DNA from 4 places in the Ferdinandcohnia sp. QZ13 genome. Region 3 is predicted to be linked to each of the others. Evidence: predicted binding sites of a transcription regulator. Region 3 holds the regulator's gene; each other region holds the start of a gene.
What was found. Region 3 encodes Rex, which represses fermentation and respiration genes when NADH is low (regulators of the CRP and FNR family bind a similar motif). Its sites were predicted from a motif close to TTGTGAAATATTTCACAA; they were not measured.

Region 1: the regulator Rex is predicted to act here: its motif matches at 1,884-1,901, upstream of RGU12_RS22995 (DoxX family membrane protein).
Region 2: the regulator Rex is predicted to act here: its motif matches at 1,325-1,342, upstream of RGU12_RS05785 (DUF2249 domain-containing protein).
Region 4: the regulator Rex is predicted to act here: its motif matches at 3,343-3,360, upstream of RGU12_RS05755 (TIGR04053 family radical SAM/SPASM domain-containing protein).

What each region holds. Positions count from the first base shown of each region.
Region 1 is NZ_JAVIVW010000015.1:1,855,826-1,860,335, reverse strand. Features, by position in the region: partial or broken gene ftsZ (cell division protein FtsZ) at 1-25, shown strand, start outside; gene RGU12_RS23005 (aldo/keto reductase) at 67-984, opposite strand; gene RGU12_RS23000 (hypothetical protein) at 1,088-1,240, shown strand; gene RGU12_RS22995 (DoxX family membrane protein) at 1,354-1,860, opposite strand; SAM riboswitch class I at 2,209-2,318, shown strand; gene RGU12_RS22990 (aliphatic sulfonate ABC transporter substrate-binding protein) at 2,442-3,437, shown strand; gene RGU12_RS22985 (ABC transporter permease) at 3,449-4,285, shown strand; partial or broken gene RGU12_RS22980 (ABC transporter ATP-binding protein) at 4,363-4,510, shown strand, end outside.
Region 2 is NZ_JAVIVW010000001.1:1,191,833-1,196,342, forward strand. Features, by position in the region: gene RGU12_RS05770 (DUF2249 domain-containing protein) at 1-79, opposite strand, end outside; gene RGU12_RS05775 (hypothetical protein) at 287-424, shown strand; gene RGU12_RS05780 (Crp/Fnr family transcriptional regulator) at 583-1,272, shown strand; gene RGU12_RS05785 (DUF2249 domain-containing protein) at 1,404-1,643, shown strand; gene RGU12_RS05790 (DUF2249 domain-containing protein) at 1,643-1,849, shown strand; gene RGU12_RS05795 (hypothetical protein) at 1,864-3,105, shown strand; gene RGU12_RS05800 (metal-sulfur cluster assembly factor) at 3,120-3,419, shown strand; gene RGU12_RS05805 (metal-sulfur cluster assembly factor) at 3,497-3,805, shown strand; gene yjfP (esterase) at 3,855-4,510, opposite strand, start outside.
Region 3 is NZ_JAVIVW010000002.1:42,783-47,292, forward strand. Features, by position in the region: gene RGU12_RS11820 (CPBP family intramembrane glutamic endopeptidase) at 227-964, shown strand; gene RGU12_RS11825 (YdiK family protein) at 968-1,177, shown strand; gene tatC (twin-arginine translocase subunit TatC) at 1,328-2,077, opposite strand; gene RGU12_RS11835 (twin-arginine translocase TatA/TatE family subunit) at 2,094-2,285, opposite strand; gene RGU12_RS11840 (redox-sensing transcriptional repressor Rex) at 2,321-2,962, opposite strand; gene moaC (cyclic pyranopterin monophosphate synthase MoaC) at 2,965-3,456, opposite strand; gene RGU12_RS11850 (ABC transporter ATP-binding protein) at 3,591-4,510, shown strand, end outside.
Region 4 is NZ_JAVIVW010000001.1:1,186,984-1,191,493, forward strand. Features, by position in the region: gene modB (molybdate ABC transporter permease subunit) at 313-966, opposite strand; gene RGU12_RS05750 (Crp/Fnr family transcriptional regulator) at 1,297-2,001, shown strand; gene RGU12_RS05755 (TIGR04053 family radical SAM/SPASM domain-containing protein) at 2,135-3,259, opposite strand; gene RGU12_RS05760 (DUF5316 domain-containing protein) at 3,536-3,829, opposite strand; gene RGU12_RS05765 (molybdenum cofactor guanylyltransferase) at 3,943-4,510, opposite strand, start outside.

The DNA of each region.
Region 1 (4,510 bases), on a different contig from region 3:
AATTGCTACAGGTTTTACGGAAAATTAATAGGAGAGGCACCTTTTTGTAGGTGCCTCTTTTTGCATTTATGGTAGAAGATAGCCAGCAGCAAGGAAAATGCTGTACCAATCTTCACGGCTTAACTGAACATCACTTGCTTTTACGGAATCCTTTAAACGATTAAGATTCATGGTGCCTATAACCGGTTGCATATTGGCTGGATGACGTAATAGCCATGCAATCGCAATCGTTGTGTTGGATACACCATATTTTTCTGCCATTTCATCAATTTTTTGATTTAATTCGGGGCATTTTTCATTGCCAAGAAAAGGTCCTTCGAAATAACCATATTGGAATGGTGACCAAGGCTGAATGGTAATGTCATTTAATCGGCAAAAATCGAGTACATCTCCATCACGGTTAATGGATTGATCAATTTGCATATTTGAAGAGACGCCATTTGCAATCATATGGGCATTCGGAATGCTTAGTTGCAATTGATTGGCAACGATTGGTTGCTTCACATATTTTTTAAGCAATTGAATTTGCATGGGTTTTTGGTTGGAGACTCCAAAGTGACGAACCTTACCTGAAGACTCTAGTTGATCAAATGCTTCTGCAACCTCTTCAGGCTCAACAAGGGCATCGGGACGATGTAAAAGTAAGATATCAAGATAATCTGTTTTGAGTCGTTTTAAGATACCGTCCACAGAATTGAGGATATGTTCCTTTGAAAAATCAAACATACCTTTTCGAATGCCACATTTGGATTGAAGTATGATTTTTTCTCTCACGTCATCATTCATATGTATTGCATCTGCAAAGATTTCTTCACAAGCACCACTACCGTAAATATCGGCGTGATCAAAGAAATTGGCACCGATTTCTAATGCGGTTTGTACAAACTTTTCTGCTTCAGGCTTTTCTAAAGAATTAATCCTCATACAGCCTACTGCAACAACAGGTACCTCTAATGAACTTGTTCCTAGTTTTATTTTTCGCATAGCTGACTTACCTCCAATTTTTAGAACTGTTAATACTGTTTACTCTTTCTAGTCTACATATTTCGAGAGTGAATGGAAAGTCTAGAAAAAAGGAGGTTTTGTGATGAAACGGTTGCTAATGCTGTTCCTACTATCGTTCCCGATGTTTTTCTTAATGGGATGCGGAGATGATGATGAAATGCCAGAAAAAGGGGAAGACATTGAGGAAATCGAAGAAGAGGATGAAATAGGTGACGGCGAAATTGATGATGAATAAAACATAAAAAAGTGTTCCCCCTAGCTTAGGAGGAACACTTTCATTTATGTCTAGCTCCAGGGGCCATCGGCTTGTGCTGGTCGCCGATATGCAGGCCCCTTGCGCTTTTCTCGTTACGCTACGTTTGTAGCTGTTTTTGTAGCTTTTTTGTCGTTAATTCGTTTTGTAAGGTAAGGTACTGCGAATCTGTCTACACCGTAGTAGTAAGTTGCAGCTCCTGCGAATAAGAGAATGATTGCTACTGTGTAAAGCGTTGGGTTAGTGCTTGTTGTACCAGCAAGTAAGAAGTTAAGGTTCATGAATGCACCTGCAAGTAATGCTGGGATAGTTGCAAAACCTAGAATTAAACCAAGTCCTACTAAGAATTCACCCCAAGGAATGAGTACGTTGAATAACTCAATGTTTGGTACGGCAAATCCTTCAAGGAATGCTGCATACCAGCCTTGTACTGCTGGGTGATCTCCACCTGCATTTGCGATGGCACCTTGGATAAAACCACCTGCATCAAATCCACCTGCTGTTATTTTATGAAAACCAGCTTCTAGCCATTGAATTCCTAACCATACACGTAATACTGTCCAAATAACTGCCATTTTAGGTCCTTTTAAGAATGCTCTCATCTTAATCTCCCCTTATAATTAATTTGTGAAACTCTTCACAAGTCGTTGTAAAAAAATATGAGTGCGTTAGCTGCCAGCTTTTGTAGTAGTTTGTGAAGTATTTCACTAACTTTCTACACTCTTAATATACAGCGGATTTACAATAAAAGCAATAGGCTTCACAAATATGACACAAATGAATTTATGGTCTATTTTTAGTCGCTAAAACATAGGAATAAGGGGATTGATTATAACCTCAAATAATATTCAAATAAAATAAAATATTTCCAAAAGTGTTTGACTTTTGATTTTCCGCATACTATAATCCTTTTATAAAGCAAAACAGAGACGTATTAATTTAATAAAGAACTCTTATCCAGAGCGGTGGAGGGACATGGCCCTACGAAACCCGGCAACCTTCAAGGTAATTCTTGAAAAGGTGCTAAATCCATCAGGTACGATTACCTGAAAGATAAGAGGAGGAAAAAAGCCCTCTTCTTACTGAAGAGGGCTTTTTCTATCGCTTAAAAGATGAAGGTTTGGAGTTGTATTAATATTATTCTCAGTTTACCAATTGGAATTTATGGAAAAGGAGAAAAAAGATGAAAAAAATAAGTGCTGTTTTTATTGTTTTATTGTTGTTTGTTGGAATTGTAGGTTGTTCTAATAGTTCAGGTAAGGCTAGCCAAGGGAATGAAAAACCGGAGAAAATTAAATTGGATTATGCCTTTTATTCTCCAACAAGTCTTGTGCTAAAAGAGTTTGGTTGGGCTGAAGAGGCATTTGAGGAAGAAGGAATTGAGGTTGAGTTTGTACTTAGCCAAGGCAGTAATAAGGCCCTCGAATTCTTGAACAGTGGTAGCGTCGATTTTGGTTCATCGGCAGGGGCAGCGGCCTTAATGGCTAAAGCAAATGGTGCGCCGATTGAAGCTGTTTATATTTATTCAAAGCCAGAATGGACGGCATTGGTGGCAAATAAAGACTCAAAGATTCAAAGTGTAAGTGACTTAAAAGGGAAAAAGGTTGCCGCAACAATCGGAACTGACCCTTATATTTTTCTATTACGTGCCCTAGATGAGGAAGGACTCAGTCCATCAGATGTTGAGATAGTTAATCTACAGCATGGAGATGGAGCGGGGGCATTATCGTCTGGTCAGGTAGATGCTTGGTCAGGACTAGATCCTCACATGGCAAGAGTTGAATTAGAAACAGATGCAACTCTTTTCTATCGGAATGCTGATTTTAATACGTATGGGACCTTAAATGTCCGTTCGGAATTTGCTGAAAAGTACCCTGCATATGTTGAAAAGGTCATAGAAGTTTACGAAAAGGCTCGAAAATGGGTGTTAGAAAATCCAGAGGAAGCTGCAGAGATTCTAGCAAAATCAGCAAATATTGATATTGAAGTAGCAAATAAGCAATTAAATGAACGCAATGATTTTTCTAATCCGATGCCTGGTGAAGAACAAATTGAGGCTTTAACGGAAGCGGGTAAGGTTCTCCAAGCACAGAATATTATCAAAAAAGATGTTGAATTAGAAAAATTAGTTCAAGAATTGATTAATCCGACATTTGCGCAAAAAGGAATAAAGCAATAAGAGGAGGAGCTATGAACATAAAAGGTGAAGCGGTATCCAGACAAATAAAGGTGAAGTCAAAAACTCAGTTTGTTTTATCGGGCAATGTGAAAATCATTTTACTTGGTAGTATCATTCCTGCCATTTTACTAGTGGTTTGGCAGTATTTAAGCCATATTGGTGTCCTTGAAGCACATCTTATGCCGGCACCAACGGTCATTCTGGCAAAAATAATTGAATTTGCTGGAGATGGAAGCCTTTGGGGTCACATTGGGATTACTTTATATCGAATCTTTTTTGGTTTTCTTATCGGAGTGGTCGCTGCTGTCCTATTTGGTTCATTGGTCGGCTATTTTCGAGTAGCTGAAGCATTATTAGATCCAATGCTTCAAGCGTTCCGTTCAATTCCATCGCTTGCATGGGTACCCCTTTTTATCCTTTGGATGGGAATTGCCGAACCTTCAAAAATCACACTAATTGCTGTCGGAGTGTTTTTTCCGGTCTATTTAAACATCGTGTCTGGCATTCAGGGTGTTGACCGAAAGTTGATTGAAGTAGGGAAAATTTATAATTTTTCAACGTTCGAGTTAATTAGAAAGGTCATCTTGCCTGCTTCCCTTCCATCCTTTTTAGTAGGGATCAGAAGTGGTCTAGGGTTAGGATGGATGTTTGTTGTTGCGGCCGAATTAATGGGAGCCAGTCAGGGGATTGGGTATTTGCTTGTCGTTGGTCAAAACTCTTATTCTCCTGAAACGGTCATTGCCAGTATTGTGCTATTTGCAATCCTAGGAAAAATAACGGACTCCATTCTGAAGAAAACAGAGGAAAAAACACTTCATTGGCAAGATAGCTATGTGAAAAAGGCGTGAAAGGATGAAAAAGAATGCTAGCAGTTCAAAATGTTTCACGTACCTTTTCGAACGGTACGACGGGGTTTAGAAATATCAGCTTTGAAACAAAACAAGGTGAAATTATTGGCGTTTTAGGTACGAGTGGTTGTGGGAAAAGTACCTTATTGCGAGTCTTATCTGGATTAGATCCAGATTACACAGGAACGGTTGAAATCAGCGGTGACAAAATCAAATCCGTTCATG
Region 2 (4,510 bases), on a different contig from region 3:
TATCAAATGTTCTAAAAATTGTAGGGTGCTTATCCTTCGGTGCGTAATCTGGTGCATTTACTTTTGCTGCAAATACCATATTTACATTCCTCCTTTTGTTTTATGGGTCCATTGTATCTAGTCTCTTCAGTAATTGTAGTGAAACTTATCACTATGTACGTATGTTTTTAATCATATGTCTAAAAAAATATGCGATAATGATAGGATAGAGAATCTTTAAACGCCACGTAAACATCTTGCTATACCTCATGAATTGTGGAGTCAAAAAGAATAAACGAGGTGAAAGATGAAAGAATTTGTTGGTACATGTAAGGAATGTGAGAAAGAAATTTATTGTTTAGATGGATTTATTAATGGTGTTGTTTTAGATGATAAAAATGGCATACTTTGCTTTGATTGTGCCGAAGAAAAACAAGTTGACTAAGTTAGGAGAATTTCTCCTAGCTTTTTTTGTGTCGATTTTTTGAACATTGATTTTGTTTTTCACTACCTATGATGTATATCACAGTTTTAAAAACGAGGATTGCTACACTAAATACAGAGTTGCCTTAGGTAATGTAAATCAAAAAAGGAGTGAGCAAGATGGGGACAACATCCATTCGTGAACAATTGAAAGGAGTTCCCTTGTTTCGGGAATTAACCTCTGAAGAACTTAATCCAATTGTTGAAATTTCACAGTCACGTTTATATAAACAAAAAATGTTTATTTTTATGCAAGACGATCCACTTGATCGTGTGTTTTTCATTAAATCCGGAAAGGTAAAAATTTATAAATCTGATATGCACGGGAAGGAACAGATTGTATCCGTACTTGAAGCAGGAGAAATGTTTCCACATGCTGGATTTTTTCGAAAAGGCCGATATCCAGCACATGCCGAAGTAATCGAGGAATCGAACATTATCTTCACCCCCATTGATCGATTTGAAGAAATATTATTAAAAAATCCTGAGCTTTGCATCAAAATTTTTAAAGTGTTAGGTGAAAAAATCATCGACCTTCAAAAGCGACTGGAGGAACAAATCCTACTAAATACACAAGAACAAATTATCATGCTTTTACTTCGTTTATGTAGAAGCAATGGAGAAAAGATCGACAATCGCTTTAAGCTAACTACTCAATTTACAAATCGTGAACTTGCTAACATGATTGGTACAACACGTGAATCAGTAAGCAGGACAATTTCAGTATTGAAGAAGAAACATATCGTAGACATGACTCCTGATGGATATTACCTATTAGATCATATGAAGCTACATGATGAGATTTTTTAGCCCTAAAGGAAATGGTTCCTAGTCTTTGATTTCACTTCATTTTTTCTGACACTTGTGATTCAGGTCACATCGTTTCTCATTGAAAATGATTATCATTAAGTTATAACCGTTATATAAGGGGGATTTCAATCATGGATTCAAAAGTTGTAGAGGTAGATGTTAGGGAAGATCTTAAAAATAAAATTGAGCCTTTCCAAAAGATTATGGAGGCGGTTAAACCTTTACAGGATGGAGATATTTTCATTTTGCACGCACCTTTTAAACCGACTCCTTTATTTCCAATTTTAAAAGCAAAAGGATTTTCAAATGAGGCAGAGCAAATTGATAAAAAACATTGGAAGGTTACCTTTACAAAAAGAGGTGACAAGTAATGCATTTAGATAATCGAGGTCTTGAGCCTCCCACTCCAATGATGAGGACATTGAAAGCTCTCGAAAAATTAAATAAAGGCGACACCTTGACGATTATCAATGATCGCCGACCTATGTTCTTGTATGAACAGCTGGATGAATTAGGCTACAAACATACGACAGAACCATATCCTGATGGCGGCTTTCAAATTGAGATTACGAAGTAAGGAGCTGGTTGCCAATGATGCCTCAATTATCAAATGAAACCGATATAAGGCTGCCACTCTCCTTTATTATCTTTAGTGTTGTAGCCTTAATCACATCCCAGGTAATCCTCTTGTTTAATGGACATGTGGTCATTGATGGGAATTTTCGCACCTTTCCCCTTCTATCGTCTGCCCATTTATTGATACTAGGCTGGGCCTTAATGGTTGCGATGGGAGCCATGTATCAACTTGTGCCAGTAGCCTTTTTAACGCCGATTTGGAGTGTAAAATTTGGGTTTATTCAATTTTGGGTAACAGCAATTGGATTTGGTGGTTTTGGAATCACCCTTTCCTTCTCACCTACTTTGTCTATTTTTACAGGGTCACTTGCTGTTACTGGTATATTGCTATTTCTCGTACAAATGTTTATGACGATGAAAAAGCAAGCCAAGAAGAATATTTTAACTTTATTTGTTGGTAGTGCTCTCATTTGCTTACTACTCACAATCACACTGGGAATTCTGTTAATCGTCAATCTTGGAGCTGGAATCACAAATCTAAATCATCTTGCTGTATTAAAAAGTCATATTTTACTTGGAATTGCAGGTTGGTTTACCTTCTTAATTTTTGGTTTTTCTTATAAAATGGTCCCCATGTTTTCGTTAGCACATGGCTTTTCAATGAAATCCGCAAGATGGGTCTATATCGTGTATGGCATTGGCCTTATTGTTACTATTAGCAGCTTTATTACTGAGAAAAACATGTTATTACAGGCAGGGATGAGCATACTGTTTGCAGGATTCGCTCTTTTTTCTTACCACATTTCAACGATTATTAAGGCAAGATTGAAGAAAAAGCTGGATAAACCATTTACATTTTCATTAATTGCAATTGGATTTGGCTTAGTGATTCACTTGTTCGGAGCGATCCTCTCATTCCTACCAGGTTATTATGAGATGTATGGTGTACTTATTTTTCTTTACCTCTTCTTGTGGATTGCAAACAGCATTCTTGGCTATTTATATAAAATTATTCCTTTTCTTTGGTGGACACACAGGTACAGTAAGCTAATTGGAAAAAGAGATGTACCGACTTTAAAACAAATGATAGATGAAAAATTGGCAATTCCGATTTTTTCTGGCTTTGTTTCAGGTTGTCTCATCTTCGTTTTATCGATTGCAACCGGACAATTGCTTATTTTCTCGATCGGCCAAAGCCTTGTACTCGCTTCAACTTTATTTTTCAGTTATAGCATTTTGAAGGTACTTTTTAAATAAAGGGGAGAAAAATGATGGAATTAAGAGAGCAAATAATCGAACAGTTAAAACAAGTAATTGATCCTGAATTAAATATTAATGTTGTCGATTTAGGACTTATATATAAAATTGATATTAAAGAAAATAACAATGTCTATATTGAAATGACACTAACTACACCTGGCTGTCCCCTTCATGACAGCATTACAAGCGGTGTAAAGCATGCAGTTGCTTATCTTGAAGAGGTAAATGATGTTGAGGTATTAATGGTTTGGCATCCAGCTTGGTCACCTGAACGCATGTCAGAAGCTGCTATGAAGCAATTACGTCGTTAGGAAGTCGTTCAATTTCACATTCTGCGTTTGTTTCGTTATACTTTAAATAAGCTATTTCTCGAAAGGAGAGTTAACAAATGGATGAAGCTTTAAAAGAAAATATAATGGGGGCACTTGAACAAGTCGTGGACCCTGAACTAGGGATTGACATAGTAAACTTAGGACTTGTTTATGATGTAGATATGAATGACGCAGAAGTAGCGCAAGTTACAATGACTTTAACATCAATGGGTTGCCCACTTGCTGGAACAATTGCAATGGACGTTAAACGTGTCCTCACAGAATTACCAGAAGTAAAAGACGTTGATGTGAACATCGTTTGGAATCCGCCTTGGAACAAAGATATGATGAGCCGTTACGCAAAAATTGCATTAGGAATTAGGTAAGTTGATAAAAAAAGAACGTGTCGATCAGCCTCGACACGTTTTTCTCTTTTCATAAATGTTTTTTAAACCAGTCTACTGATGCGAGAAGACCTTCTCTTGTGACTTTGTGATCAGCACGTGTATCGGCAATAAAGGATAGGTCTTCATCTTTCCCTTTATATAGCGGTTGAATTTCTTGGTAAAATTCATACGTATATTTGAATGGAACCATCTTGTCTTTTTCACCATGCCAGAAAAACAATGGTCTTCCATTTAATTTTTCCGGTTGCAAGCTTAAATCATATTTCTTTAATTCAGCATATTTTTCTTCTAATTCTGTATCTGTGAAAGGAAGTTCAATGTCATGTCGCTTCAATTCCTCAATTTGCCCACGACAAAATTCCTCGTAATATGGGCTCCCCATGAGGCTTACCGCAGTCTTAATCCATGGATATTGGGTCAATGCTCCAAGGGTTACGATTCCTCCCATTGAAGTTCCCGCAACACCAATTCTCGTCTCATCAACTAAACCTTTTCCGACTAGTTCATCCTTGATCCTTTGAAGTTCTTTGATCTCATTGATGACTATATCCCAGAATTTAAAATTCATTTCAAGTTCTTCAAGACCCTTGTATCTTTCTCCATGATAGTCTGCTTCAGGCAAAACCACACGAAATCCTTCTTCTGCATAAAGATATGCATAGTGTAAATTATGTTCCTTTGCAC
Region 3 (4,510 bases):
TTTGCAAGTAATTTAATATAGAAATTTGGAAAAATGATTCATTTTCGCATGCAAAATTTGTCCACCCTACCTATCCTATGTTACAAACAGGAAAAATAAACCAACAATCTAATTTCTTTCAATGAAAATTTGAATTTGCATTATACTAAAGGATAGAAATGAATATATGTTACAATACAAAAGGTGGACAATTTTCAATCATTTCGTCTATAAAAAGGAGATTTTCATGAAAGCTAGATATTGGTATGTCATCTTAACGTACATCGTCATGCAGTTCTCTGGGATTTTAGGAATTCCGCTCTTGTTATCATTAGGTGTTGGAAAAAACTTAGACCCAGCCACTGCTACAAATACAATTATTGCACTTTGGACTGTTATTAGCTTTGTCGCCGCACTACCTATTGTTTTATTTTTATTAAGACAAGATATGAGAGAGAGACATCAGAACTTACGACGTTCCTCCAAAGGTGAGGCAATTGGATGGGCGATTGCAGGTGTGTTTATGGCCATGACAGCCCAGGTGGTTGCGGCAAATATCGAAATTCATTTACTTGGAATTGAGCCTGGCTCTGAGAACACTCAAGAAATTTTGACACTGGTAAAATCTTTACCATTGCTAGTCATTGTTGTTTCGGTGATTGGTCCAATTCTTGAAGAGATTATTTTTCGCCAAATTATCTTTGGATCTTTATATAAAAAATTTAACTTTTTCATCTCTGGCTTAATTAGTTCATTAATTTTTGCGGTTGTACATATGGATTTCACACATATCCTCATCTATACTGCAATGGGCTTTACCTTTGCATTCCTCTATGTACAAACAAAACGAATTATTGTACCGATTTTTGCACATGTAGCGATGAATACATTTGTTGTAGTGGTTCAGACGGTTTTTGCAGATGATATAGAAAGGATCATGAAGCAAGCCGAGAAGCTGCAACAGACATTTATTGGGGGCTTTTAATTTATGCGAAGAACTTCACCTTTTGCGATGGGCATCATTTACGCATTAATGGGAATCTTATTTACTTATATTGCAATTAATAGTGCAACGGAGACAGTCTGGAACTTTTCCACAATCTTACTTGCAGTTGTCGCAACATTTGACTTTGGTGTGGCAATTAGAATGTTTACCCTTCACTTCAAAATAAAAAAAGTGACTAAGGAAAAAAAATAACCTCAAAACGAGGTTATTTTTTATTGTCTAGCTTCAGCGCCTAGCCCCTCGAGGTCATAAGCCAATCCGGCAAGAAGGATAAAAGGCATCCTTCACGTCGGCTTTTCTTATGCTTGTCGGGGCTGAGCAAGGCGCTTCCGCTTTTCTCTATTATTCCATACTATTCGCTGCCATCATTTCCGCTTTTAGCACTTTTCTGTAGGCACTTCTTGATACAAGAATACTGATTTCATATAATCCGAATAACGGCACCGTAACCATTAAATGAGAGATTATTTCAGGAGGCGTAATCAGCCCTCCAATTACTAATAGAACGAAATAGGCATATTTTCGTATTTTCGATAAAAACATCGGTGTGACAATTCCAAGTCTGGTTAGGAACATGACAACTACCGGCAACTGAAACAAAAAGCCAAACGGTAAGGTCAGCTGCAACAGAAATTGAAAATACTCATTAATTCCGATGACCTGATTAATATCAAGGCGGTCCGCTAACCTCGTCATAAAATTCACAACAAATGGGAATAGAATGAAATAGGAAAATGACACCCCTACTAAAAACAAGACTACTGAAATCGGAATATAACTCAAGGTTACCTTTCTTTCCTTTTCATACAGGCCTGGACTGATGAACGCCCATAGCTGATAGAGTAAAAAAGGAGAGGAGATAACAAGTGCAATAATAAAGGCAAAATTCATATATATTTTAATTGGATCTGTCATACGGAAAGCGTTCATTGTCAGTTCCTTTGCTTCCTCCGCATTTTGCAAGTAAAGAATGACCGGCTCTGCAAGAAAAAAGCTTCCTAATGCAACAATGAAGAAGAAAACGACTACATAAATCAGTCGTTTTCGTAGCTCACCAATATGATCGTAGACGGACATTTCTTTTTCGTTCATGTGACTCATCCTATCATTACTTCACATCAGTAGTTTCATTCTTTTTAACATCATCATCGTCATCATCTGCTAAACCTTTTGTTGCGTTTTTGAATTCACGCAATGTATTACCTGCTGCTCTTCCTAATTGAGGTAACTTCTTCGGTCCAAAAATTAGTAACGCTGCAAATACAATCAATAGGATACTACCAAATCCAAGACTTCCCACAGTGAGTCACCTCCCAACAAGTGTAAATTATATTTCTATTCTTCATTCGAATAATGCTTTAAAAAGTAAACAAGTGCTTGTAACTCAACAGCTAAATCAATATGGTGGACTCGAATATGTTCGGGTACATTGATCCTTGCTGGTGTAAAATTTAGGATACCTTTTATCCCTTTATTTACGAGGCGATCTGTAATCGCCTGTGCTACACCAACCGGCACTGTTAAAATAGCAACTGTGACATCATCAGGCAATTCTTTTTCAAGATCATCTAGATGATGCACTTTGACTCCACCAATACTACTGCCCACCTTATTATAATCCACATCAAACGCAAGCTCAATTTTTGTATTATTATTTTTTGAGAAATTATAATGTAAAAATGCGGTACCTAAATTACCAACACCTATTAACGTAACCTTCGTTAATTCATCCTGATCAAGGGTCTTACTAAAAAAGGATAATAAATAATTCACATTATAGCCATACCCTTTTTTTCCCAATGCACCAAAATAGGAAAAATCACGCCTAATCGTGGCTGAATCAACCTTGACTGCATCACTTAGTTCTGCAGATGATACCCTCTGCTTCCCCGAGGCGTGCAGGTTTTTTAAAAATCGATAATAAAGTGGCAGCCTTTTGGCAGTTGCTTGTGGTATTTTTGACTGTTCCAGATTCATGTTTATTCCCCCGCTACTGGCCTTTTAAAATCTCCGTTCTTTCCACCTGTTTTTTCAGCTAAATAGGTTGGTCCAATCACCATGCCTTTATCAACTGCTTTACACATATCATATACAGTTAACGCACAAACTGATGCAGCCGTAAGGGCTTCCATCTCTACGCCGGTACTACCCTTTGTTTTAACTGATACGGTAATATGTAAAGTATATTCATCTTGGGTCGTCCAACTAAAACTGATATCGACGCCCTTCAATGCCAACGGATGGCACATCGGAATTAGCTCGGATGTTTTTTTAGCTGCCATAATACCGGCAACCTGAGATACCGCAAGTACGTCCCCCTTGCGAACCTCATTATTTATGATTTGCTCATAAATCAATTTATTTACAGTAATACTTGATTTTGCAATCGCTGTACGAACAGTATCAGATTTCTCTGTAATGTCGACCATTCTCGCTCGCCCCTGCTCATTAAAATGGGTAAATGATGTCATATATCGAACCCTCCCATAAACTATACACTATTTTACCACATCTGTCTTTGAAACGTGTGTGAACATTATCATTGCAGTTGCTCTATTAAGATAATATAAGATACACTGTTGTTAGAAACAAGAGGTGAAATAGTATGATTTTACTACAAGTAAATCAGCTCAAAAAATATTTTGCTGCTGATCTTATTTTATCGAATATAAAATTAGAAGTACAAACTCGCGACCGCATTGCCATTGTTGGTCGAAATGGTGCTGGAAAATCTACTCTACTAAAGATCATTGCAGGACAGATGTCCCATGATGGCGGTGAAATTATTAAGCCAAAAAGTGTCACAATCGATTATCTCGCACAGGACACTGGACTTGATTCAACCCTTACCATTTGGCAAGAGATGCTTACCGTCTTTGCACCCTTACAGAAACTAGAAAAGGACTTACGAAACCTTGAAGTAAAAATGGGAGACCCCTCTGTTTTTGAAAATCCAGCTGATTATCAAAAACTCCTTGAAGAATACGATCAACTCCAGGTCGATTTTAAAGAACGGGGTGGCTATCAATATGAAGCCGACATTCGTTCCATTCTACACGGCTTTCATTTTACAGAAGAAGACTACGAAACAAAAATTTCTAGCTTGAGCGGTGGTCAAAAGACACGCCTTGCCCTTTGTAAACTATTACTTTCGAAGCCTGATTTATTAATTCTGGACGAGCCGACAAACCACCTCGATATTAGCACGCTCACCTGGCTTGAGCAATATCTCCAAGGCTATCCTGGTGCGCTCTTAATCGTGTCCCATGACCGTTACTTCCTGGATAAAGTCGTTAACCAGGTCTATGAAATTTCAAGACACACAAGTACTAAATACGTTGGAAACTACAGCAACTATTTAAAATTAAAGGCTGAAAACTATGAGCTTGATTTGAAAAGATATGAAAAACAACAGGAAGAAGTCGAAAAACTAAAGGACTTCATCGCGAAAAACCTAGTCAGAGCTTCAACAACGAAACGCGCTCAAAGTAGACGAAAACAGCTTGATCGAATGGAGCTGATGGA
Region 4 (4,510 bases), on a different contig from region 3:
TCTATAAGATTGTTGTAATTAACTTAAAGTTTATTGGTGGAACTAGAGGGATTTCCGCTTCTGACACTTGCTTTCCGCGGGCGATCCGCAAGCCTCCTCGCTCGTGCCTCGCTGTGGGGTCTCGCTTGGCTCGCTATTCCCGCAGGACGTTGAGTTTGCTTCCTTGAAACTGCACCGCACGAAGAAAATGCCTGCATTTCCGAGGATTCGTGCCATCCGCTCCAATCCCTAGAGGGTGCACCTATGTGTCAATAACACTTGTTAACGCCCATATCAAAATCAACATAGCTGCAAGAACAGCCTTTTTTATTTTTATTTAATTAAATAGGTTGACGCGAGCATTAGAAAGGAAATAAAGATAGTCGTTAGGACCCACAACCAAGCTAGTTCCATATTCCCACTATCAATTGCAACATAGATTGCTGTTGGCAATGTTTGTGTTTTACCTGGTATATTTCCAGCAAACATGAGGGTTGCACCAAATTCACCAAGTGCACGAGTAAAGCTTAAGATCCCACCTGTGACAATTGCTTTTATTGATAATGGTATGGAAACGAAAAGGAATATCCGAAATTCATCTGCACCATCTGTCCTAGCAGCATCCTCAATATCTGGGTTTACGGATTGAAAGCCTGTTTTCACAGATTGATACATAAGCGGGAACGCCACGACAGTAGAAGCAATAACTGCTGCCCACCAAGTGAACATAATTGGTTGACCCGTTACTTTTTCAATAAATGTTCCAACAAAACTATTTCTTCCAAATATCACAATTAATAAAAAGCCTACTACTGACGGGGGAAGAACAAGCGGCAGCATGAATAATGTTTCAATAATGAGTTTTCCTTTAAATTTCCTACGGGACATCCATTTCCCTGTGACCAAACCAAGCAGTAAGACAATACAGCCCGCGGTAATAGCAATGGATATTGAAAGTTTAATAGGTGACCAAAATAGCTGTTCCATGACTTTGACCTCAATTGTTAAAAATTGTTCATAATTGATATATTCCTTATTTTACAAGCATTTTGAAGCAATTTTACACTAAGTGTGATTTATTATACATCGCAGTAATAACTAACATTATATTATTTTATTAAAAGTAATTGTTCAAAAGGAGGATGAAAAGGACCAAGAATTTCAAGGCGGTGCAGCTTTGAGTACCGGAGCGTATGCAGTTAATACGTGAGGAACGGAAAAGCAAGCCAACGCAGAAATTCGATGTGTCATTTTCACCGGACTTTTTGAACATCCTCTTAACCAAGTATAGCATTCCTGCTTAGGAAGGTGGTACCTATGAGTCAATTGACATTACAAAAAGCAAAAATATCAGATGAATTAACAGAGCTTATGAAATCAGCTAATCACGTCATCCAAATAGAAAAAGGAACGTATTTATTTCGGGAAGGTATGAAGGCTTCCGAACTTTACCTCATTCTTTCTGGGCGTGTAAGGGTTAGCAAAGGAACGTCTGATGGAAGTGAATTATCCCTTCGAGTTTGTAGCCAAAATGAAATCGTTGGAGAGTTGACATTATTCACCGATCAGCCGAAATATTTATTTGATTGTCTAGTTTTAGAAGATAGCGATATTGCTGTTATTCAAAAGGATGACTTAGAACGAAAACTTTTTGAAAATACGAATCTTGCATTTGAATTTATGAAATGGATGAGTGATCATTTCCGAAAAACACAAACGAAGTTTAGAGATCTTGTTTTATTAGGTAAAAAAGGAGCTTTATATTCCACCTTAGTTCGCATGACCAATAGTTATGGTGTTCACAAACAGAATGGAATCTTAATAGACTTACACTTAACGAATCAGGAGCTTGCCAATTTTTGCGCTACCACAAGAGAAAGTGTAAACCGCATGCTGCATGAATTGCGTGTACTAGGGGTCATTTCTGTCACCAAAGGCTATATTACGATTCACGATCTGGCATTTATTAAAAAGGAAATCCAATGTGAGGATTGTCCAGCAAAGTATTGTAGCATTGAATAAAGGCGCTACAAAGACCCATGGGGATCCCATGGGTCTTTTGGGTTCTAGGACAGGTGCTAACCGTCCTCAAATACAAAAGCCAATCACTTTTGAAGGATTGACTTTTTTCTGCATGTTCCTATTTACCAAACCTTTATTGAAGTGTTTTTTCTTTTTTACGAAGTGCTTCTGGGATATATACACAGAATGGTTCGCTCTCCATGTAATCTCCAGTCATCGCATATGCACGAGAACGTGATCCACCACAGACATGTCTGAATTCACATACCCCACACTTCCCTTTATACTTATCTGGATTACGCAGATCTTTAAATATTGGAGATTCACGATAAATTTCAGCTAGTGGTGTCACACGCACATTTCCGGCTTTTACAGGAAGTAATCCACTCGGATATACATCTCCTATGTGAGAAATAAAGACAAATCCATTACCATCGTTTACACCTTGAGGCGCTCTTCCTAGTCCATCAATTTGGCCAGTTTTCCCCTTCATAAGTGCATCTTCATAGCGAATTTGTTTATCCGTATCCTTCGTCTCACGCAGTTTTGATTGAATCACAACCCGACGATAATGCTGCGCTGCTGTTGTCTTTATATCGAATTTAACACGTTTACTTAAATCATACAACCAACGGAAAACCTTTTCGTGTTCAACTGGAGAGATCATATCGGTTTCTTTACCACGACCTGTAGGTACAAGGAAAAAGACGCTCCATAACACACAATCAAGGTCCTCAACCAATTTTGCCATTTCATCTAAGGCATGGACATTATATCTTGAGATGACCGTGTTGATTTGTATTGGTATTTCAAGTTCGTGTAAATATTTGATGGCTCTCATTGTTAAATCAAAAGAACCTTTTGTTCCGCGAAAATGGTCATGAATTTCGTCAGTTGGTCCATCTAAGCTAAAAGCCCAACGTGCTAAGCCTACTTCTTTTGCCTTTTGAATGGCCTCCTTTGTAACATTTGGTGTTGCACTTGGTGTCATTGAAACACGGACACCTTTTTTAACCGCATAATCAGCAATATCATATACATCGGGGCGCATTAATGGGTCCCCACCTGTGAACACTAGCATTGGATTATTCATCTCATATATTTGGTCGATTAACTTTTTACCCTCTTCAAAGGAAAGTTCTCGAGGGTCTCTCGTATATTGTGCTTCTGCACGGCAATGTAAACATTTTAATTGGCAAGCTCTTGTAAGTTCCCAAATCACAATAAATGGGTCTTTATTATAGTCTCTTTCAAACATGAGGCAAACCTCCTTTGTTAATGTCCACATTTTAACACTATAAAAAAGTGAATAATGTGAGGTACATCACAGGTTAAGGAGGTGTTTGAAAATGTTCACAAATTAGGAAAAGCGCAAGCGCCTTGGTCAGCCCCGACAAGCATAAGAAAAGCCGGCGAGAAGGATGCCTTTTATCCTTCTTGACGGATTGGCTTATGACCTCGAGGGGCTAGGCGCTGGAGCTAGACATCAAAACTATATGAATAGTAAATTGAAGAAATATTATGTGAAGAAATGTTACATGTAATTGAGGGTTAAAACAATGGCTACAAGTAAATTTGGAGCCCCCAAGAGGAAAAATAGATAGGAATATCGAATTCTTTTTTTGCGGTCTCGTTTGGTTTCGGTGTAGTAATTTGCTCTTGCCCGATCTCCACTGATAAAAGAATCAGAAACGATTCCCGCAAGCAGGAAACAAATAATCCCTAGTGTCCCAGAAATAACTGAATATGTTTCAAATTGTTGAGTAGACAAACCAATGATTAGTAGAAGTCCAGAGGTTAAAATACCTAAAATTAAGCCTACTCTCAAACATGATCCCTCCTTTTCAAAATATCTAGTTTTATTCCTATTTTATCGTACTTTTCCGATAATTATGATTGTGTAAAGTAAAATTAATAATGAAAGCCAATTTACTGTGGATGTTAAATTGGCTTTTGCTGTACTTTTTTATATTCATTTTGGTCATTGATATTTTCAAATTCCATTCCTTTCAGTTGAAGGTCATGGTTGGTTACGAATTTAACATGGGAAACGTCTAATAAATCGCTCATTTTAAAATGTTGAATTTTTAGCAACTTCTCTATTCTCTTTGCAACCCTACTATGGTAAACAGCGATTAAGGGCTGTTGGCGATCATTGATAACCGGAACGACAGCATCAATCCTTGGGTCATTTGTATAAGTGATTAGTTGCTTTACAAGTTCATCAGTCACAAAAGGGGTGTCACAAGGTAAAACTACAAACCAATCTGATGGTACTTTTTGCATGGCGGTGAGCATACCAGCAAGCGGTCCATTCCCTTTATATTCAGGTAAATCCTGAATTACTTCTACTGAGGTTTGATGTTGAAATTGCTCTACTAATGTGGGATGACTTACAATGATAAGCTTTCTCACATTCTCCTCCAACGCCTCGATAGCATATTCATAAAAGAATTTACGATGAAATTTGGCAAACGCTTTATGGCTCCCAAATCTTCTTGACTCTCCA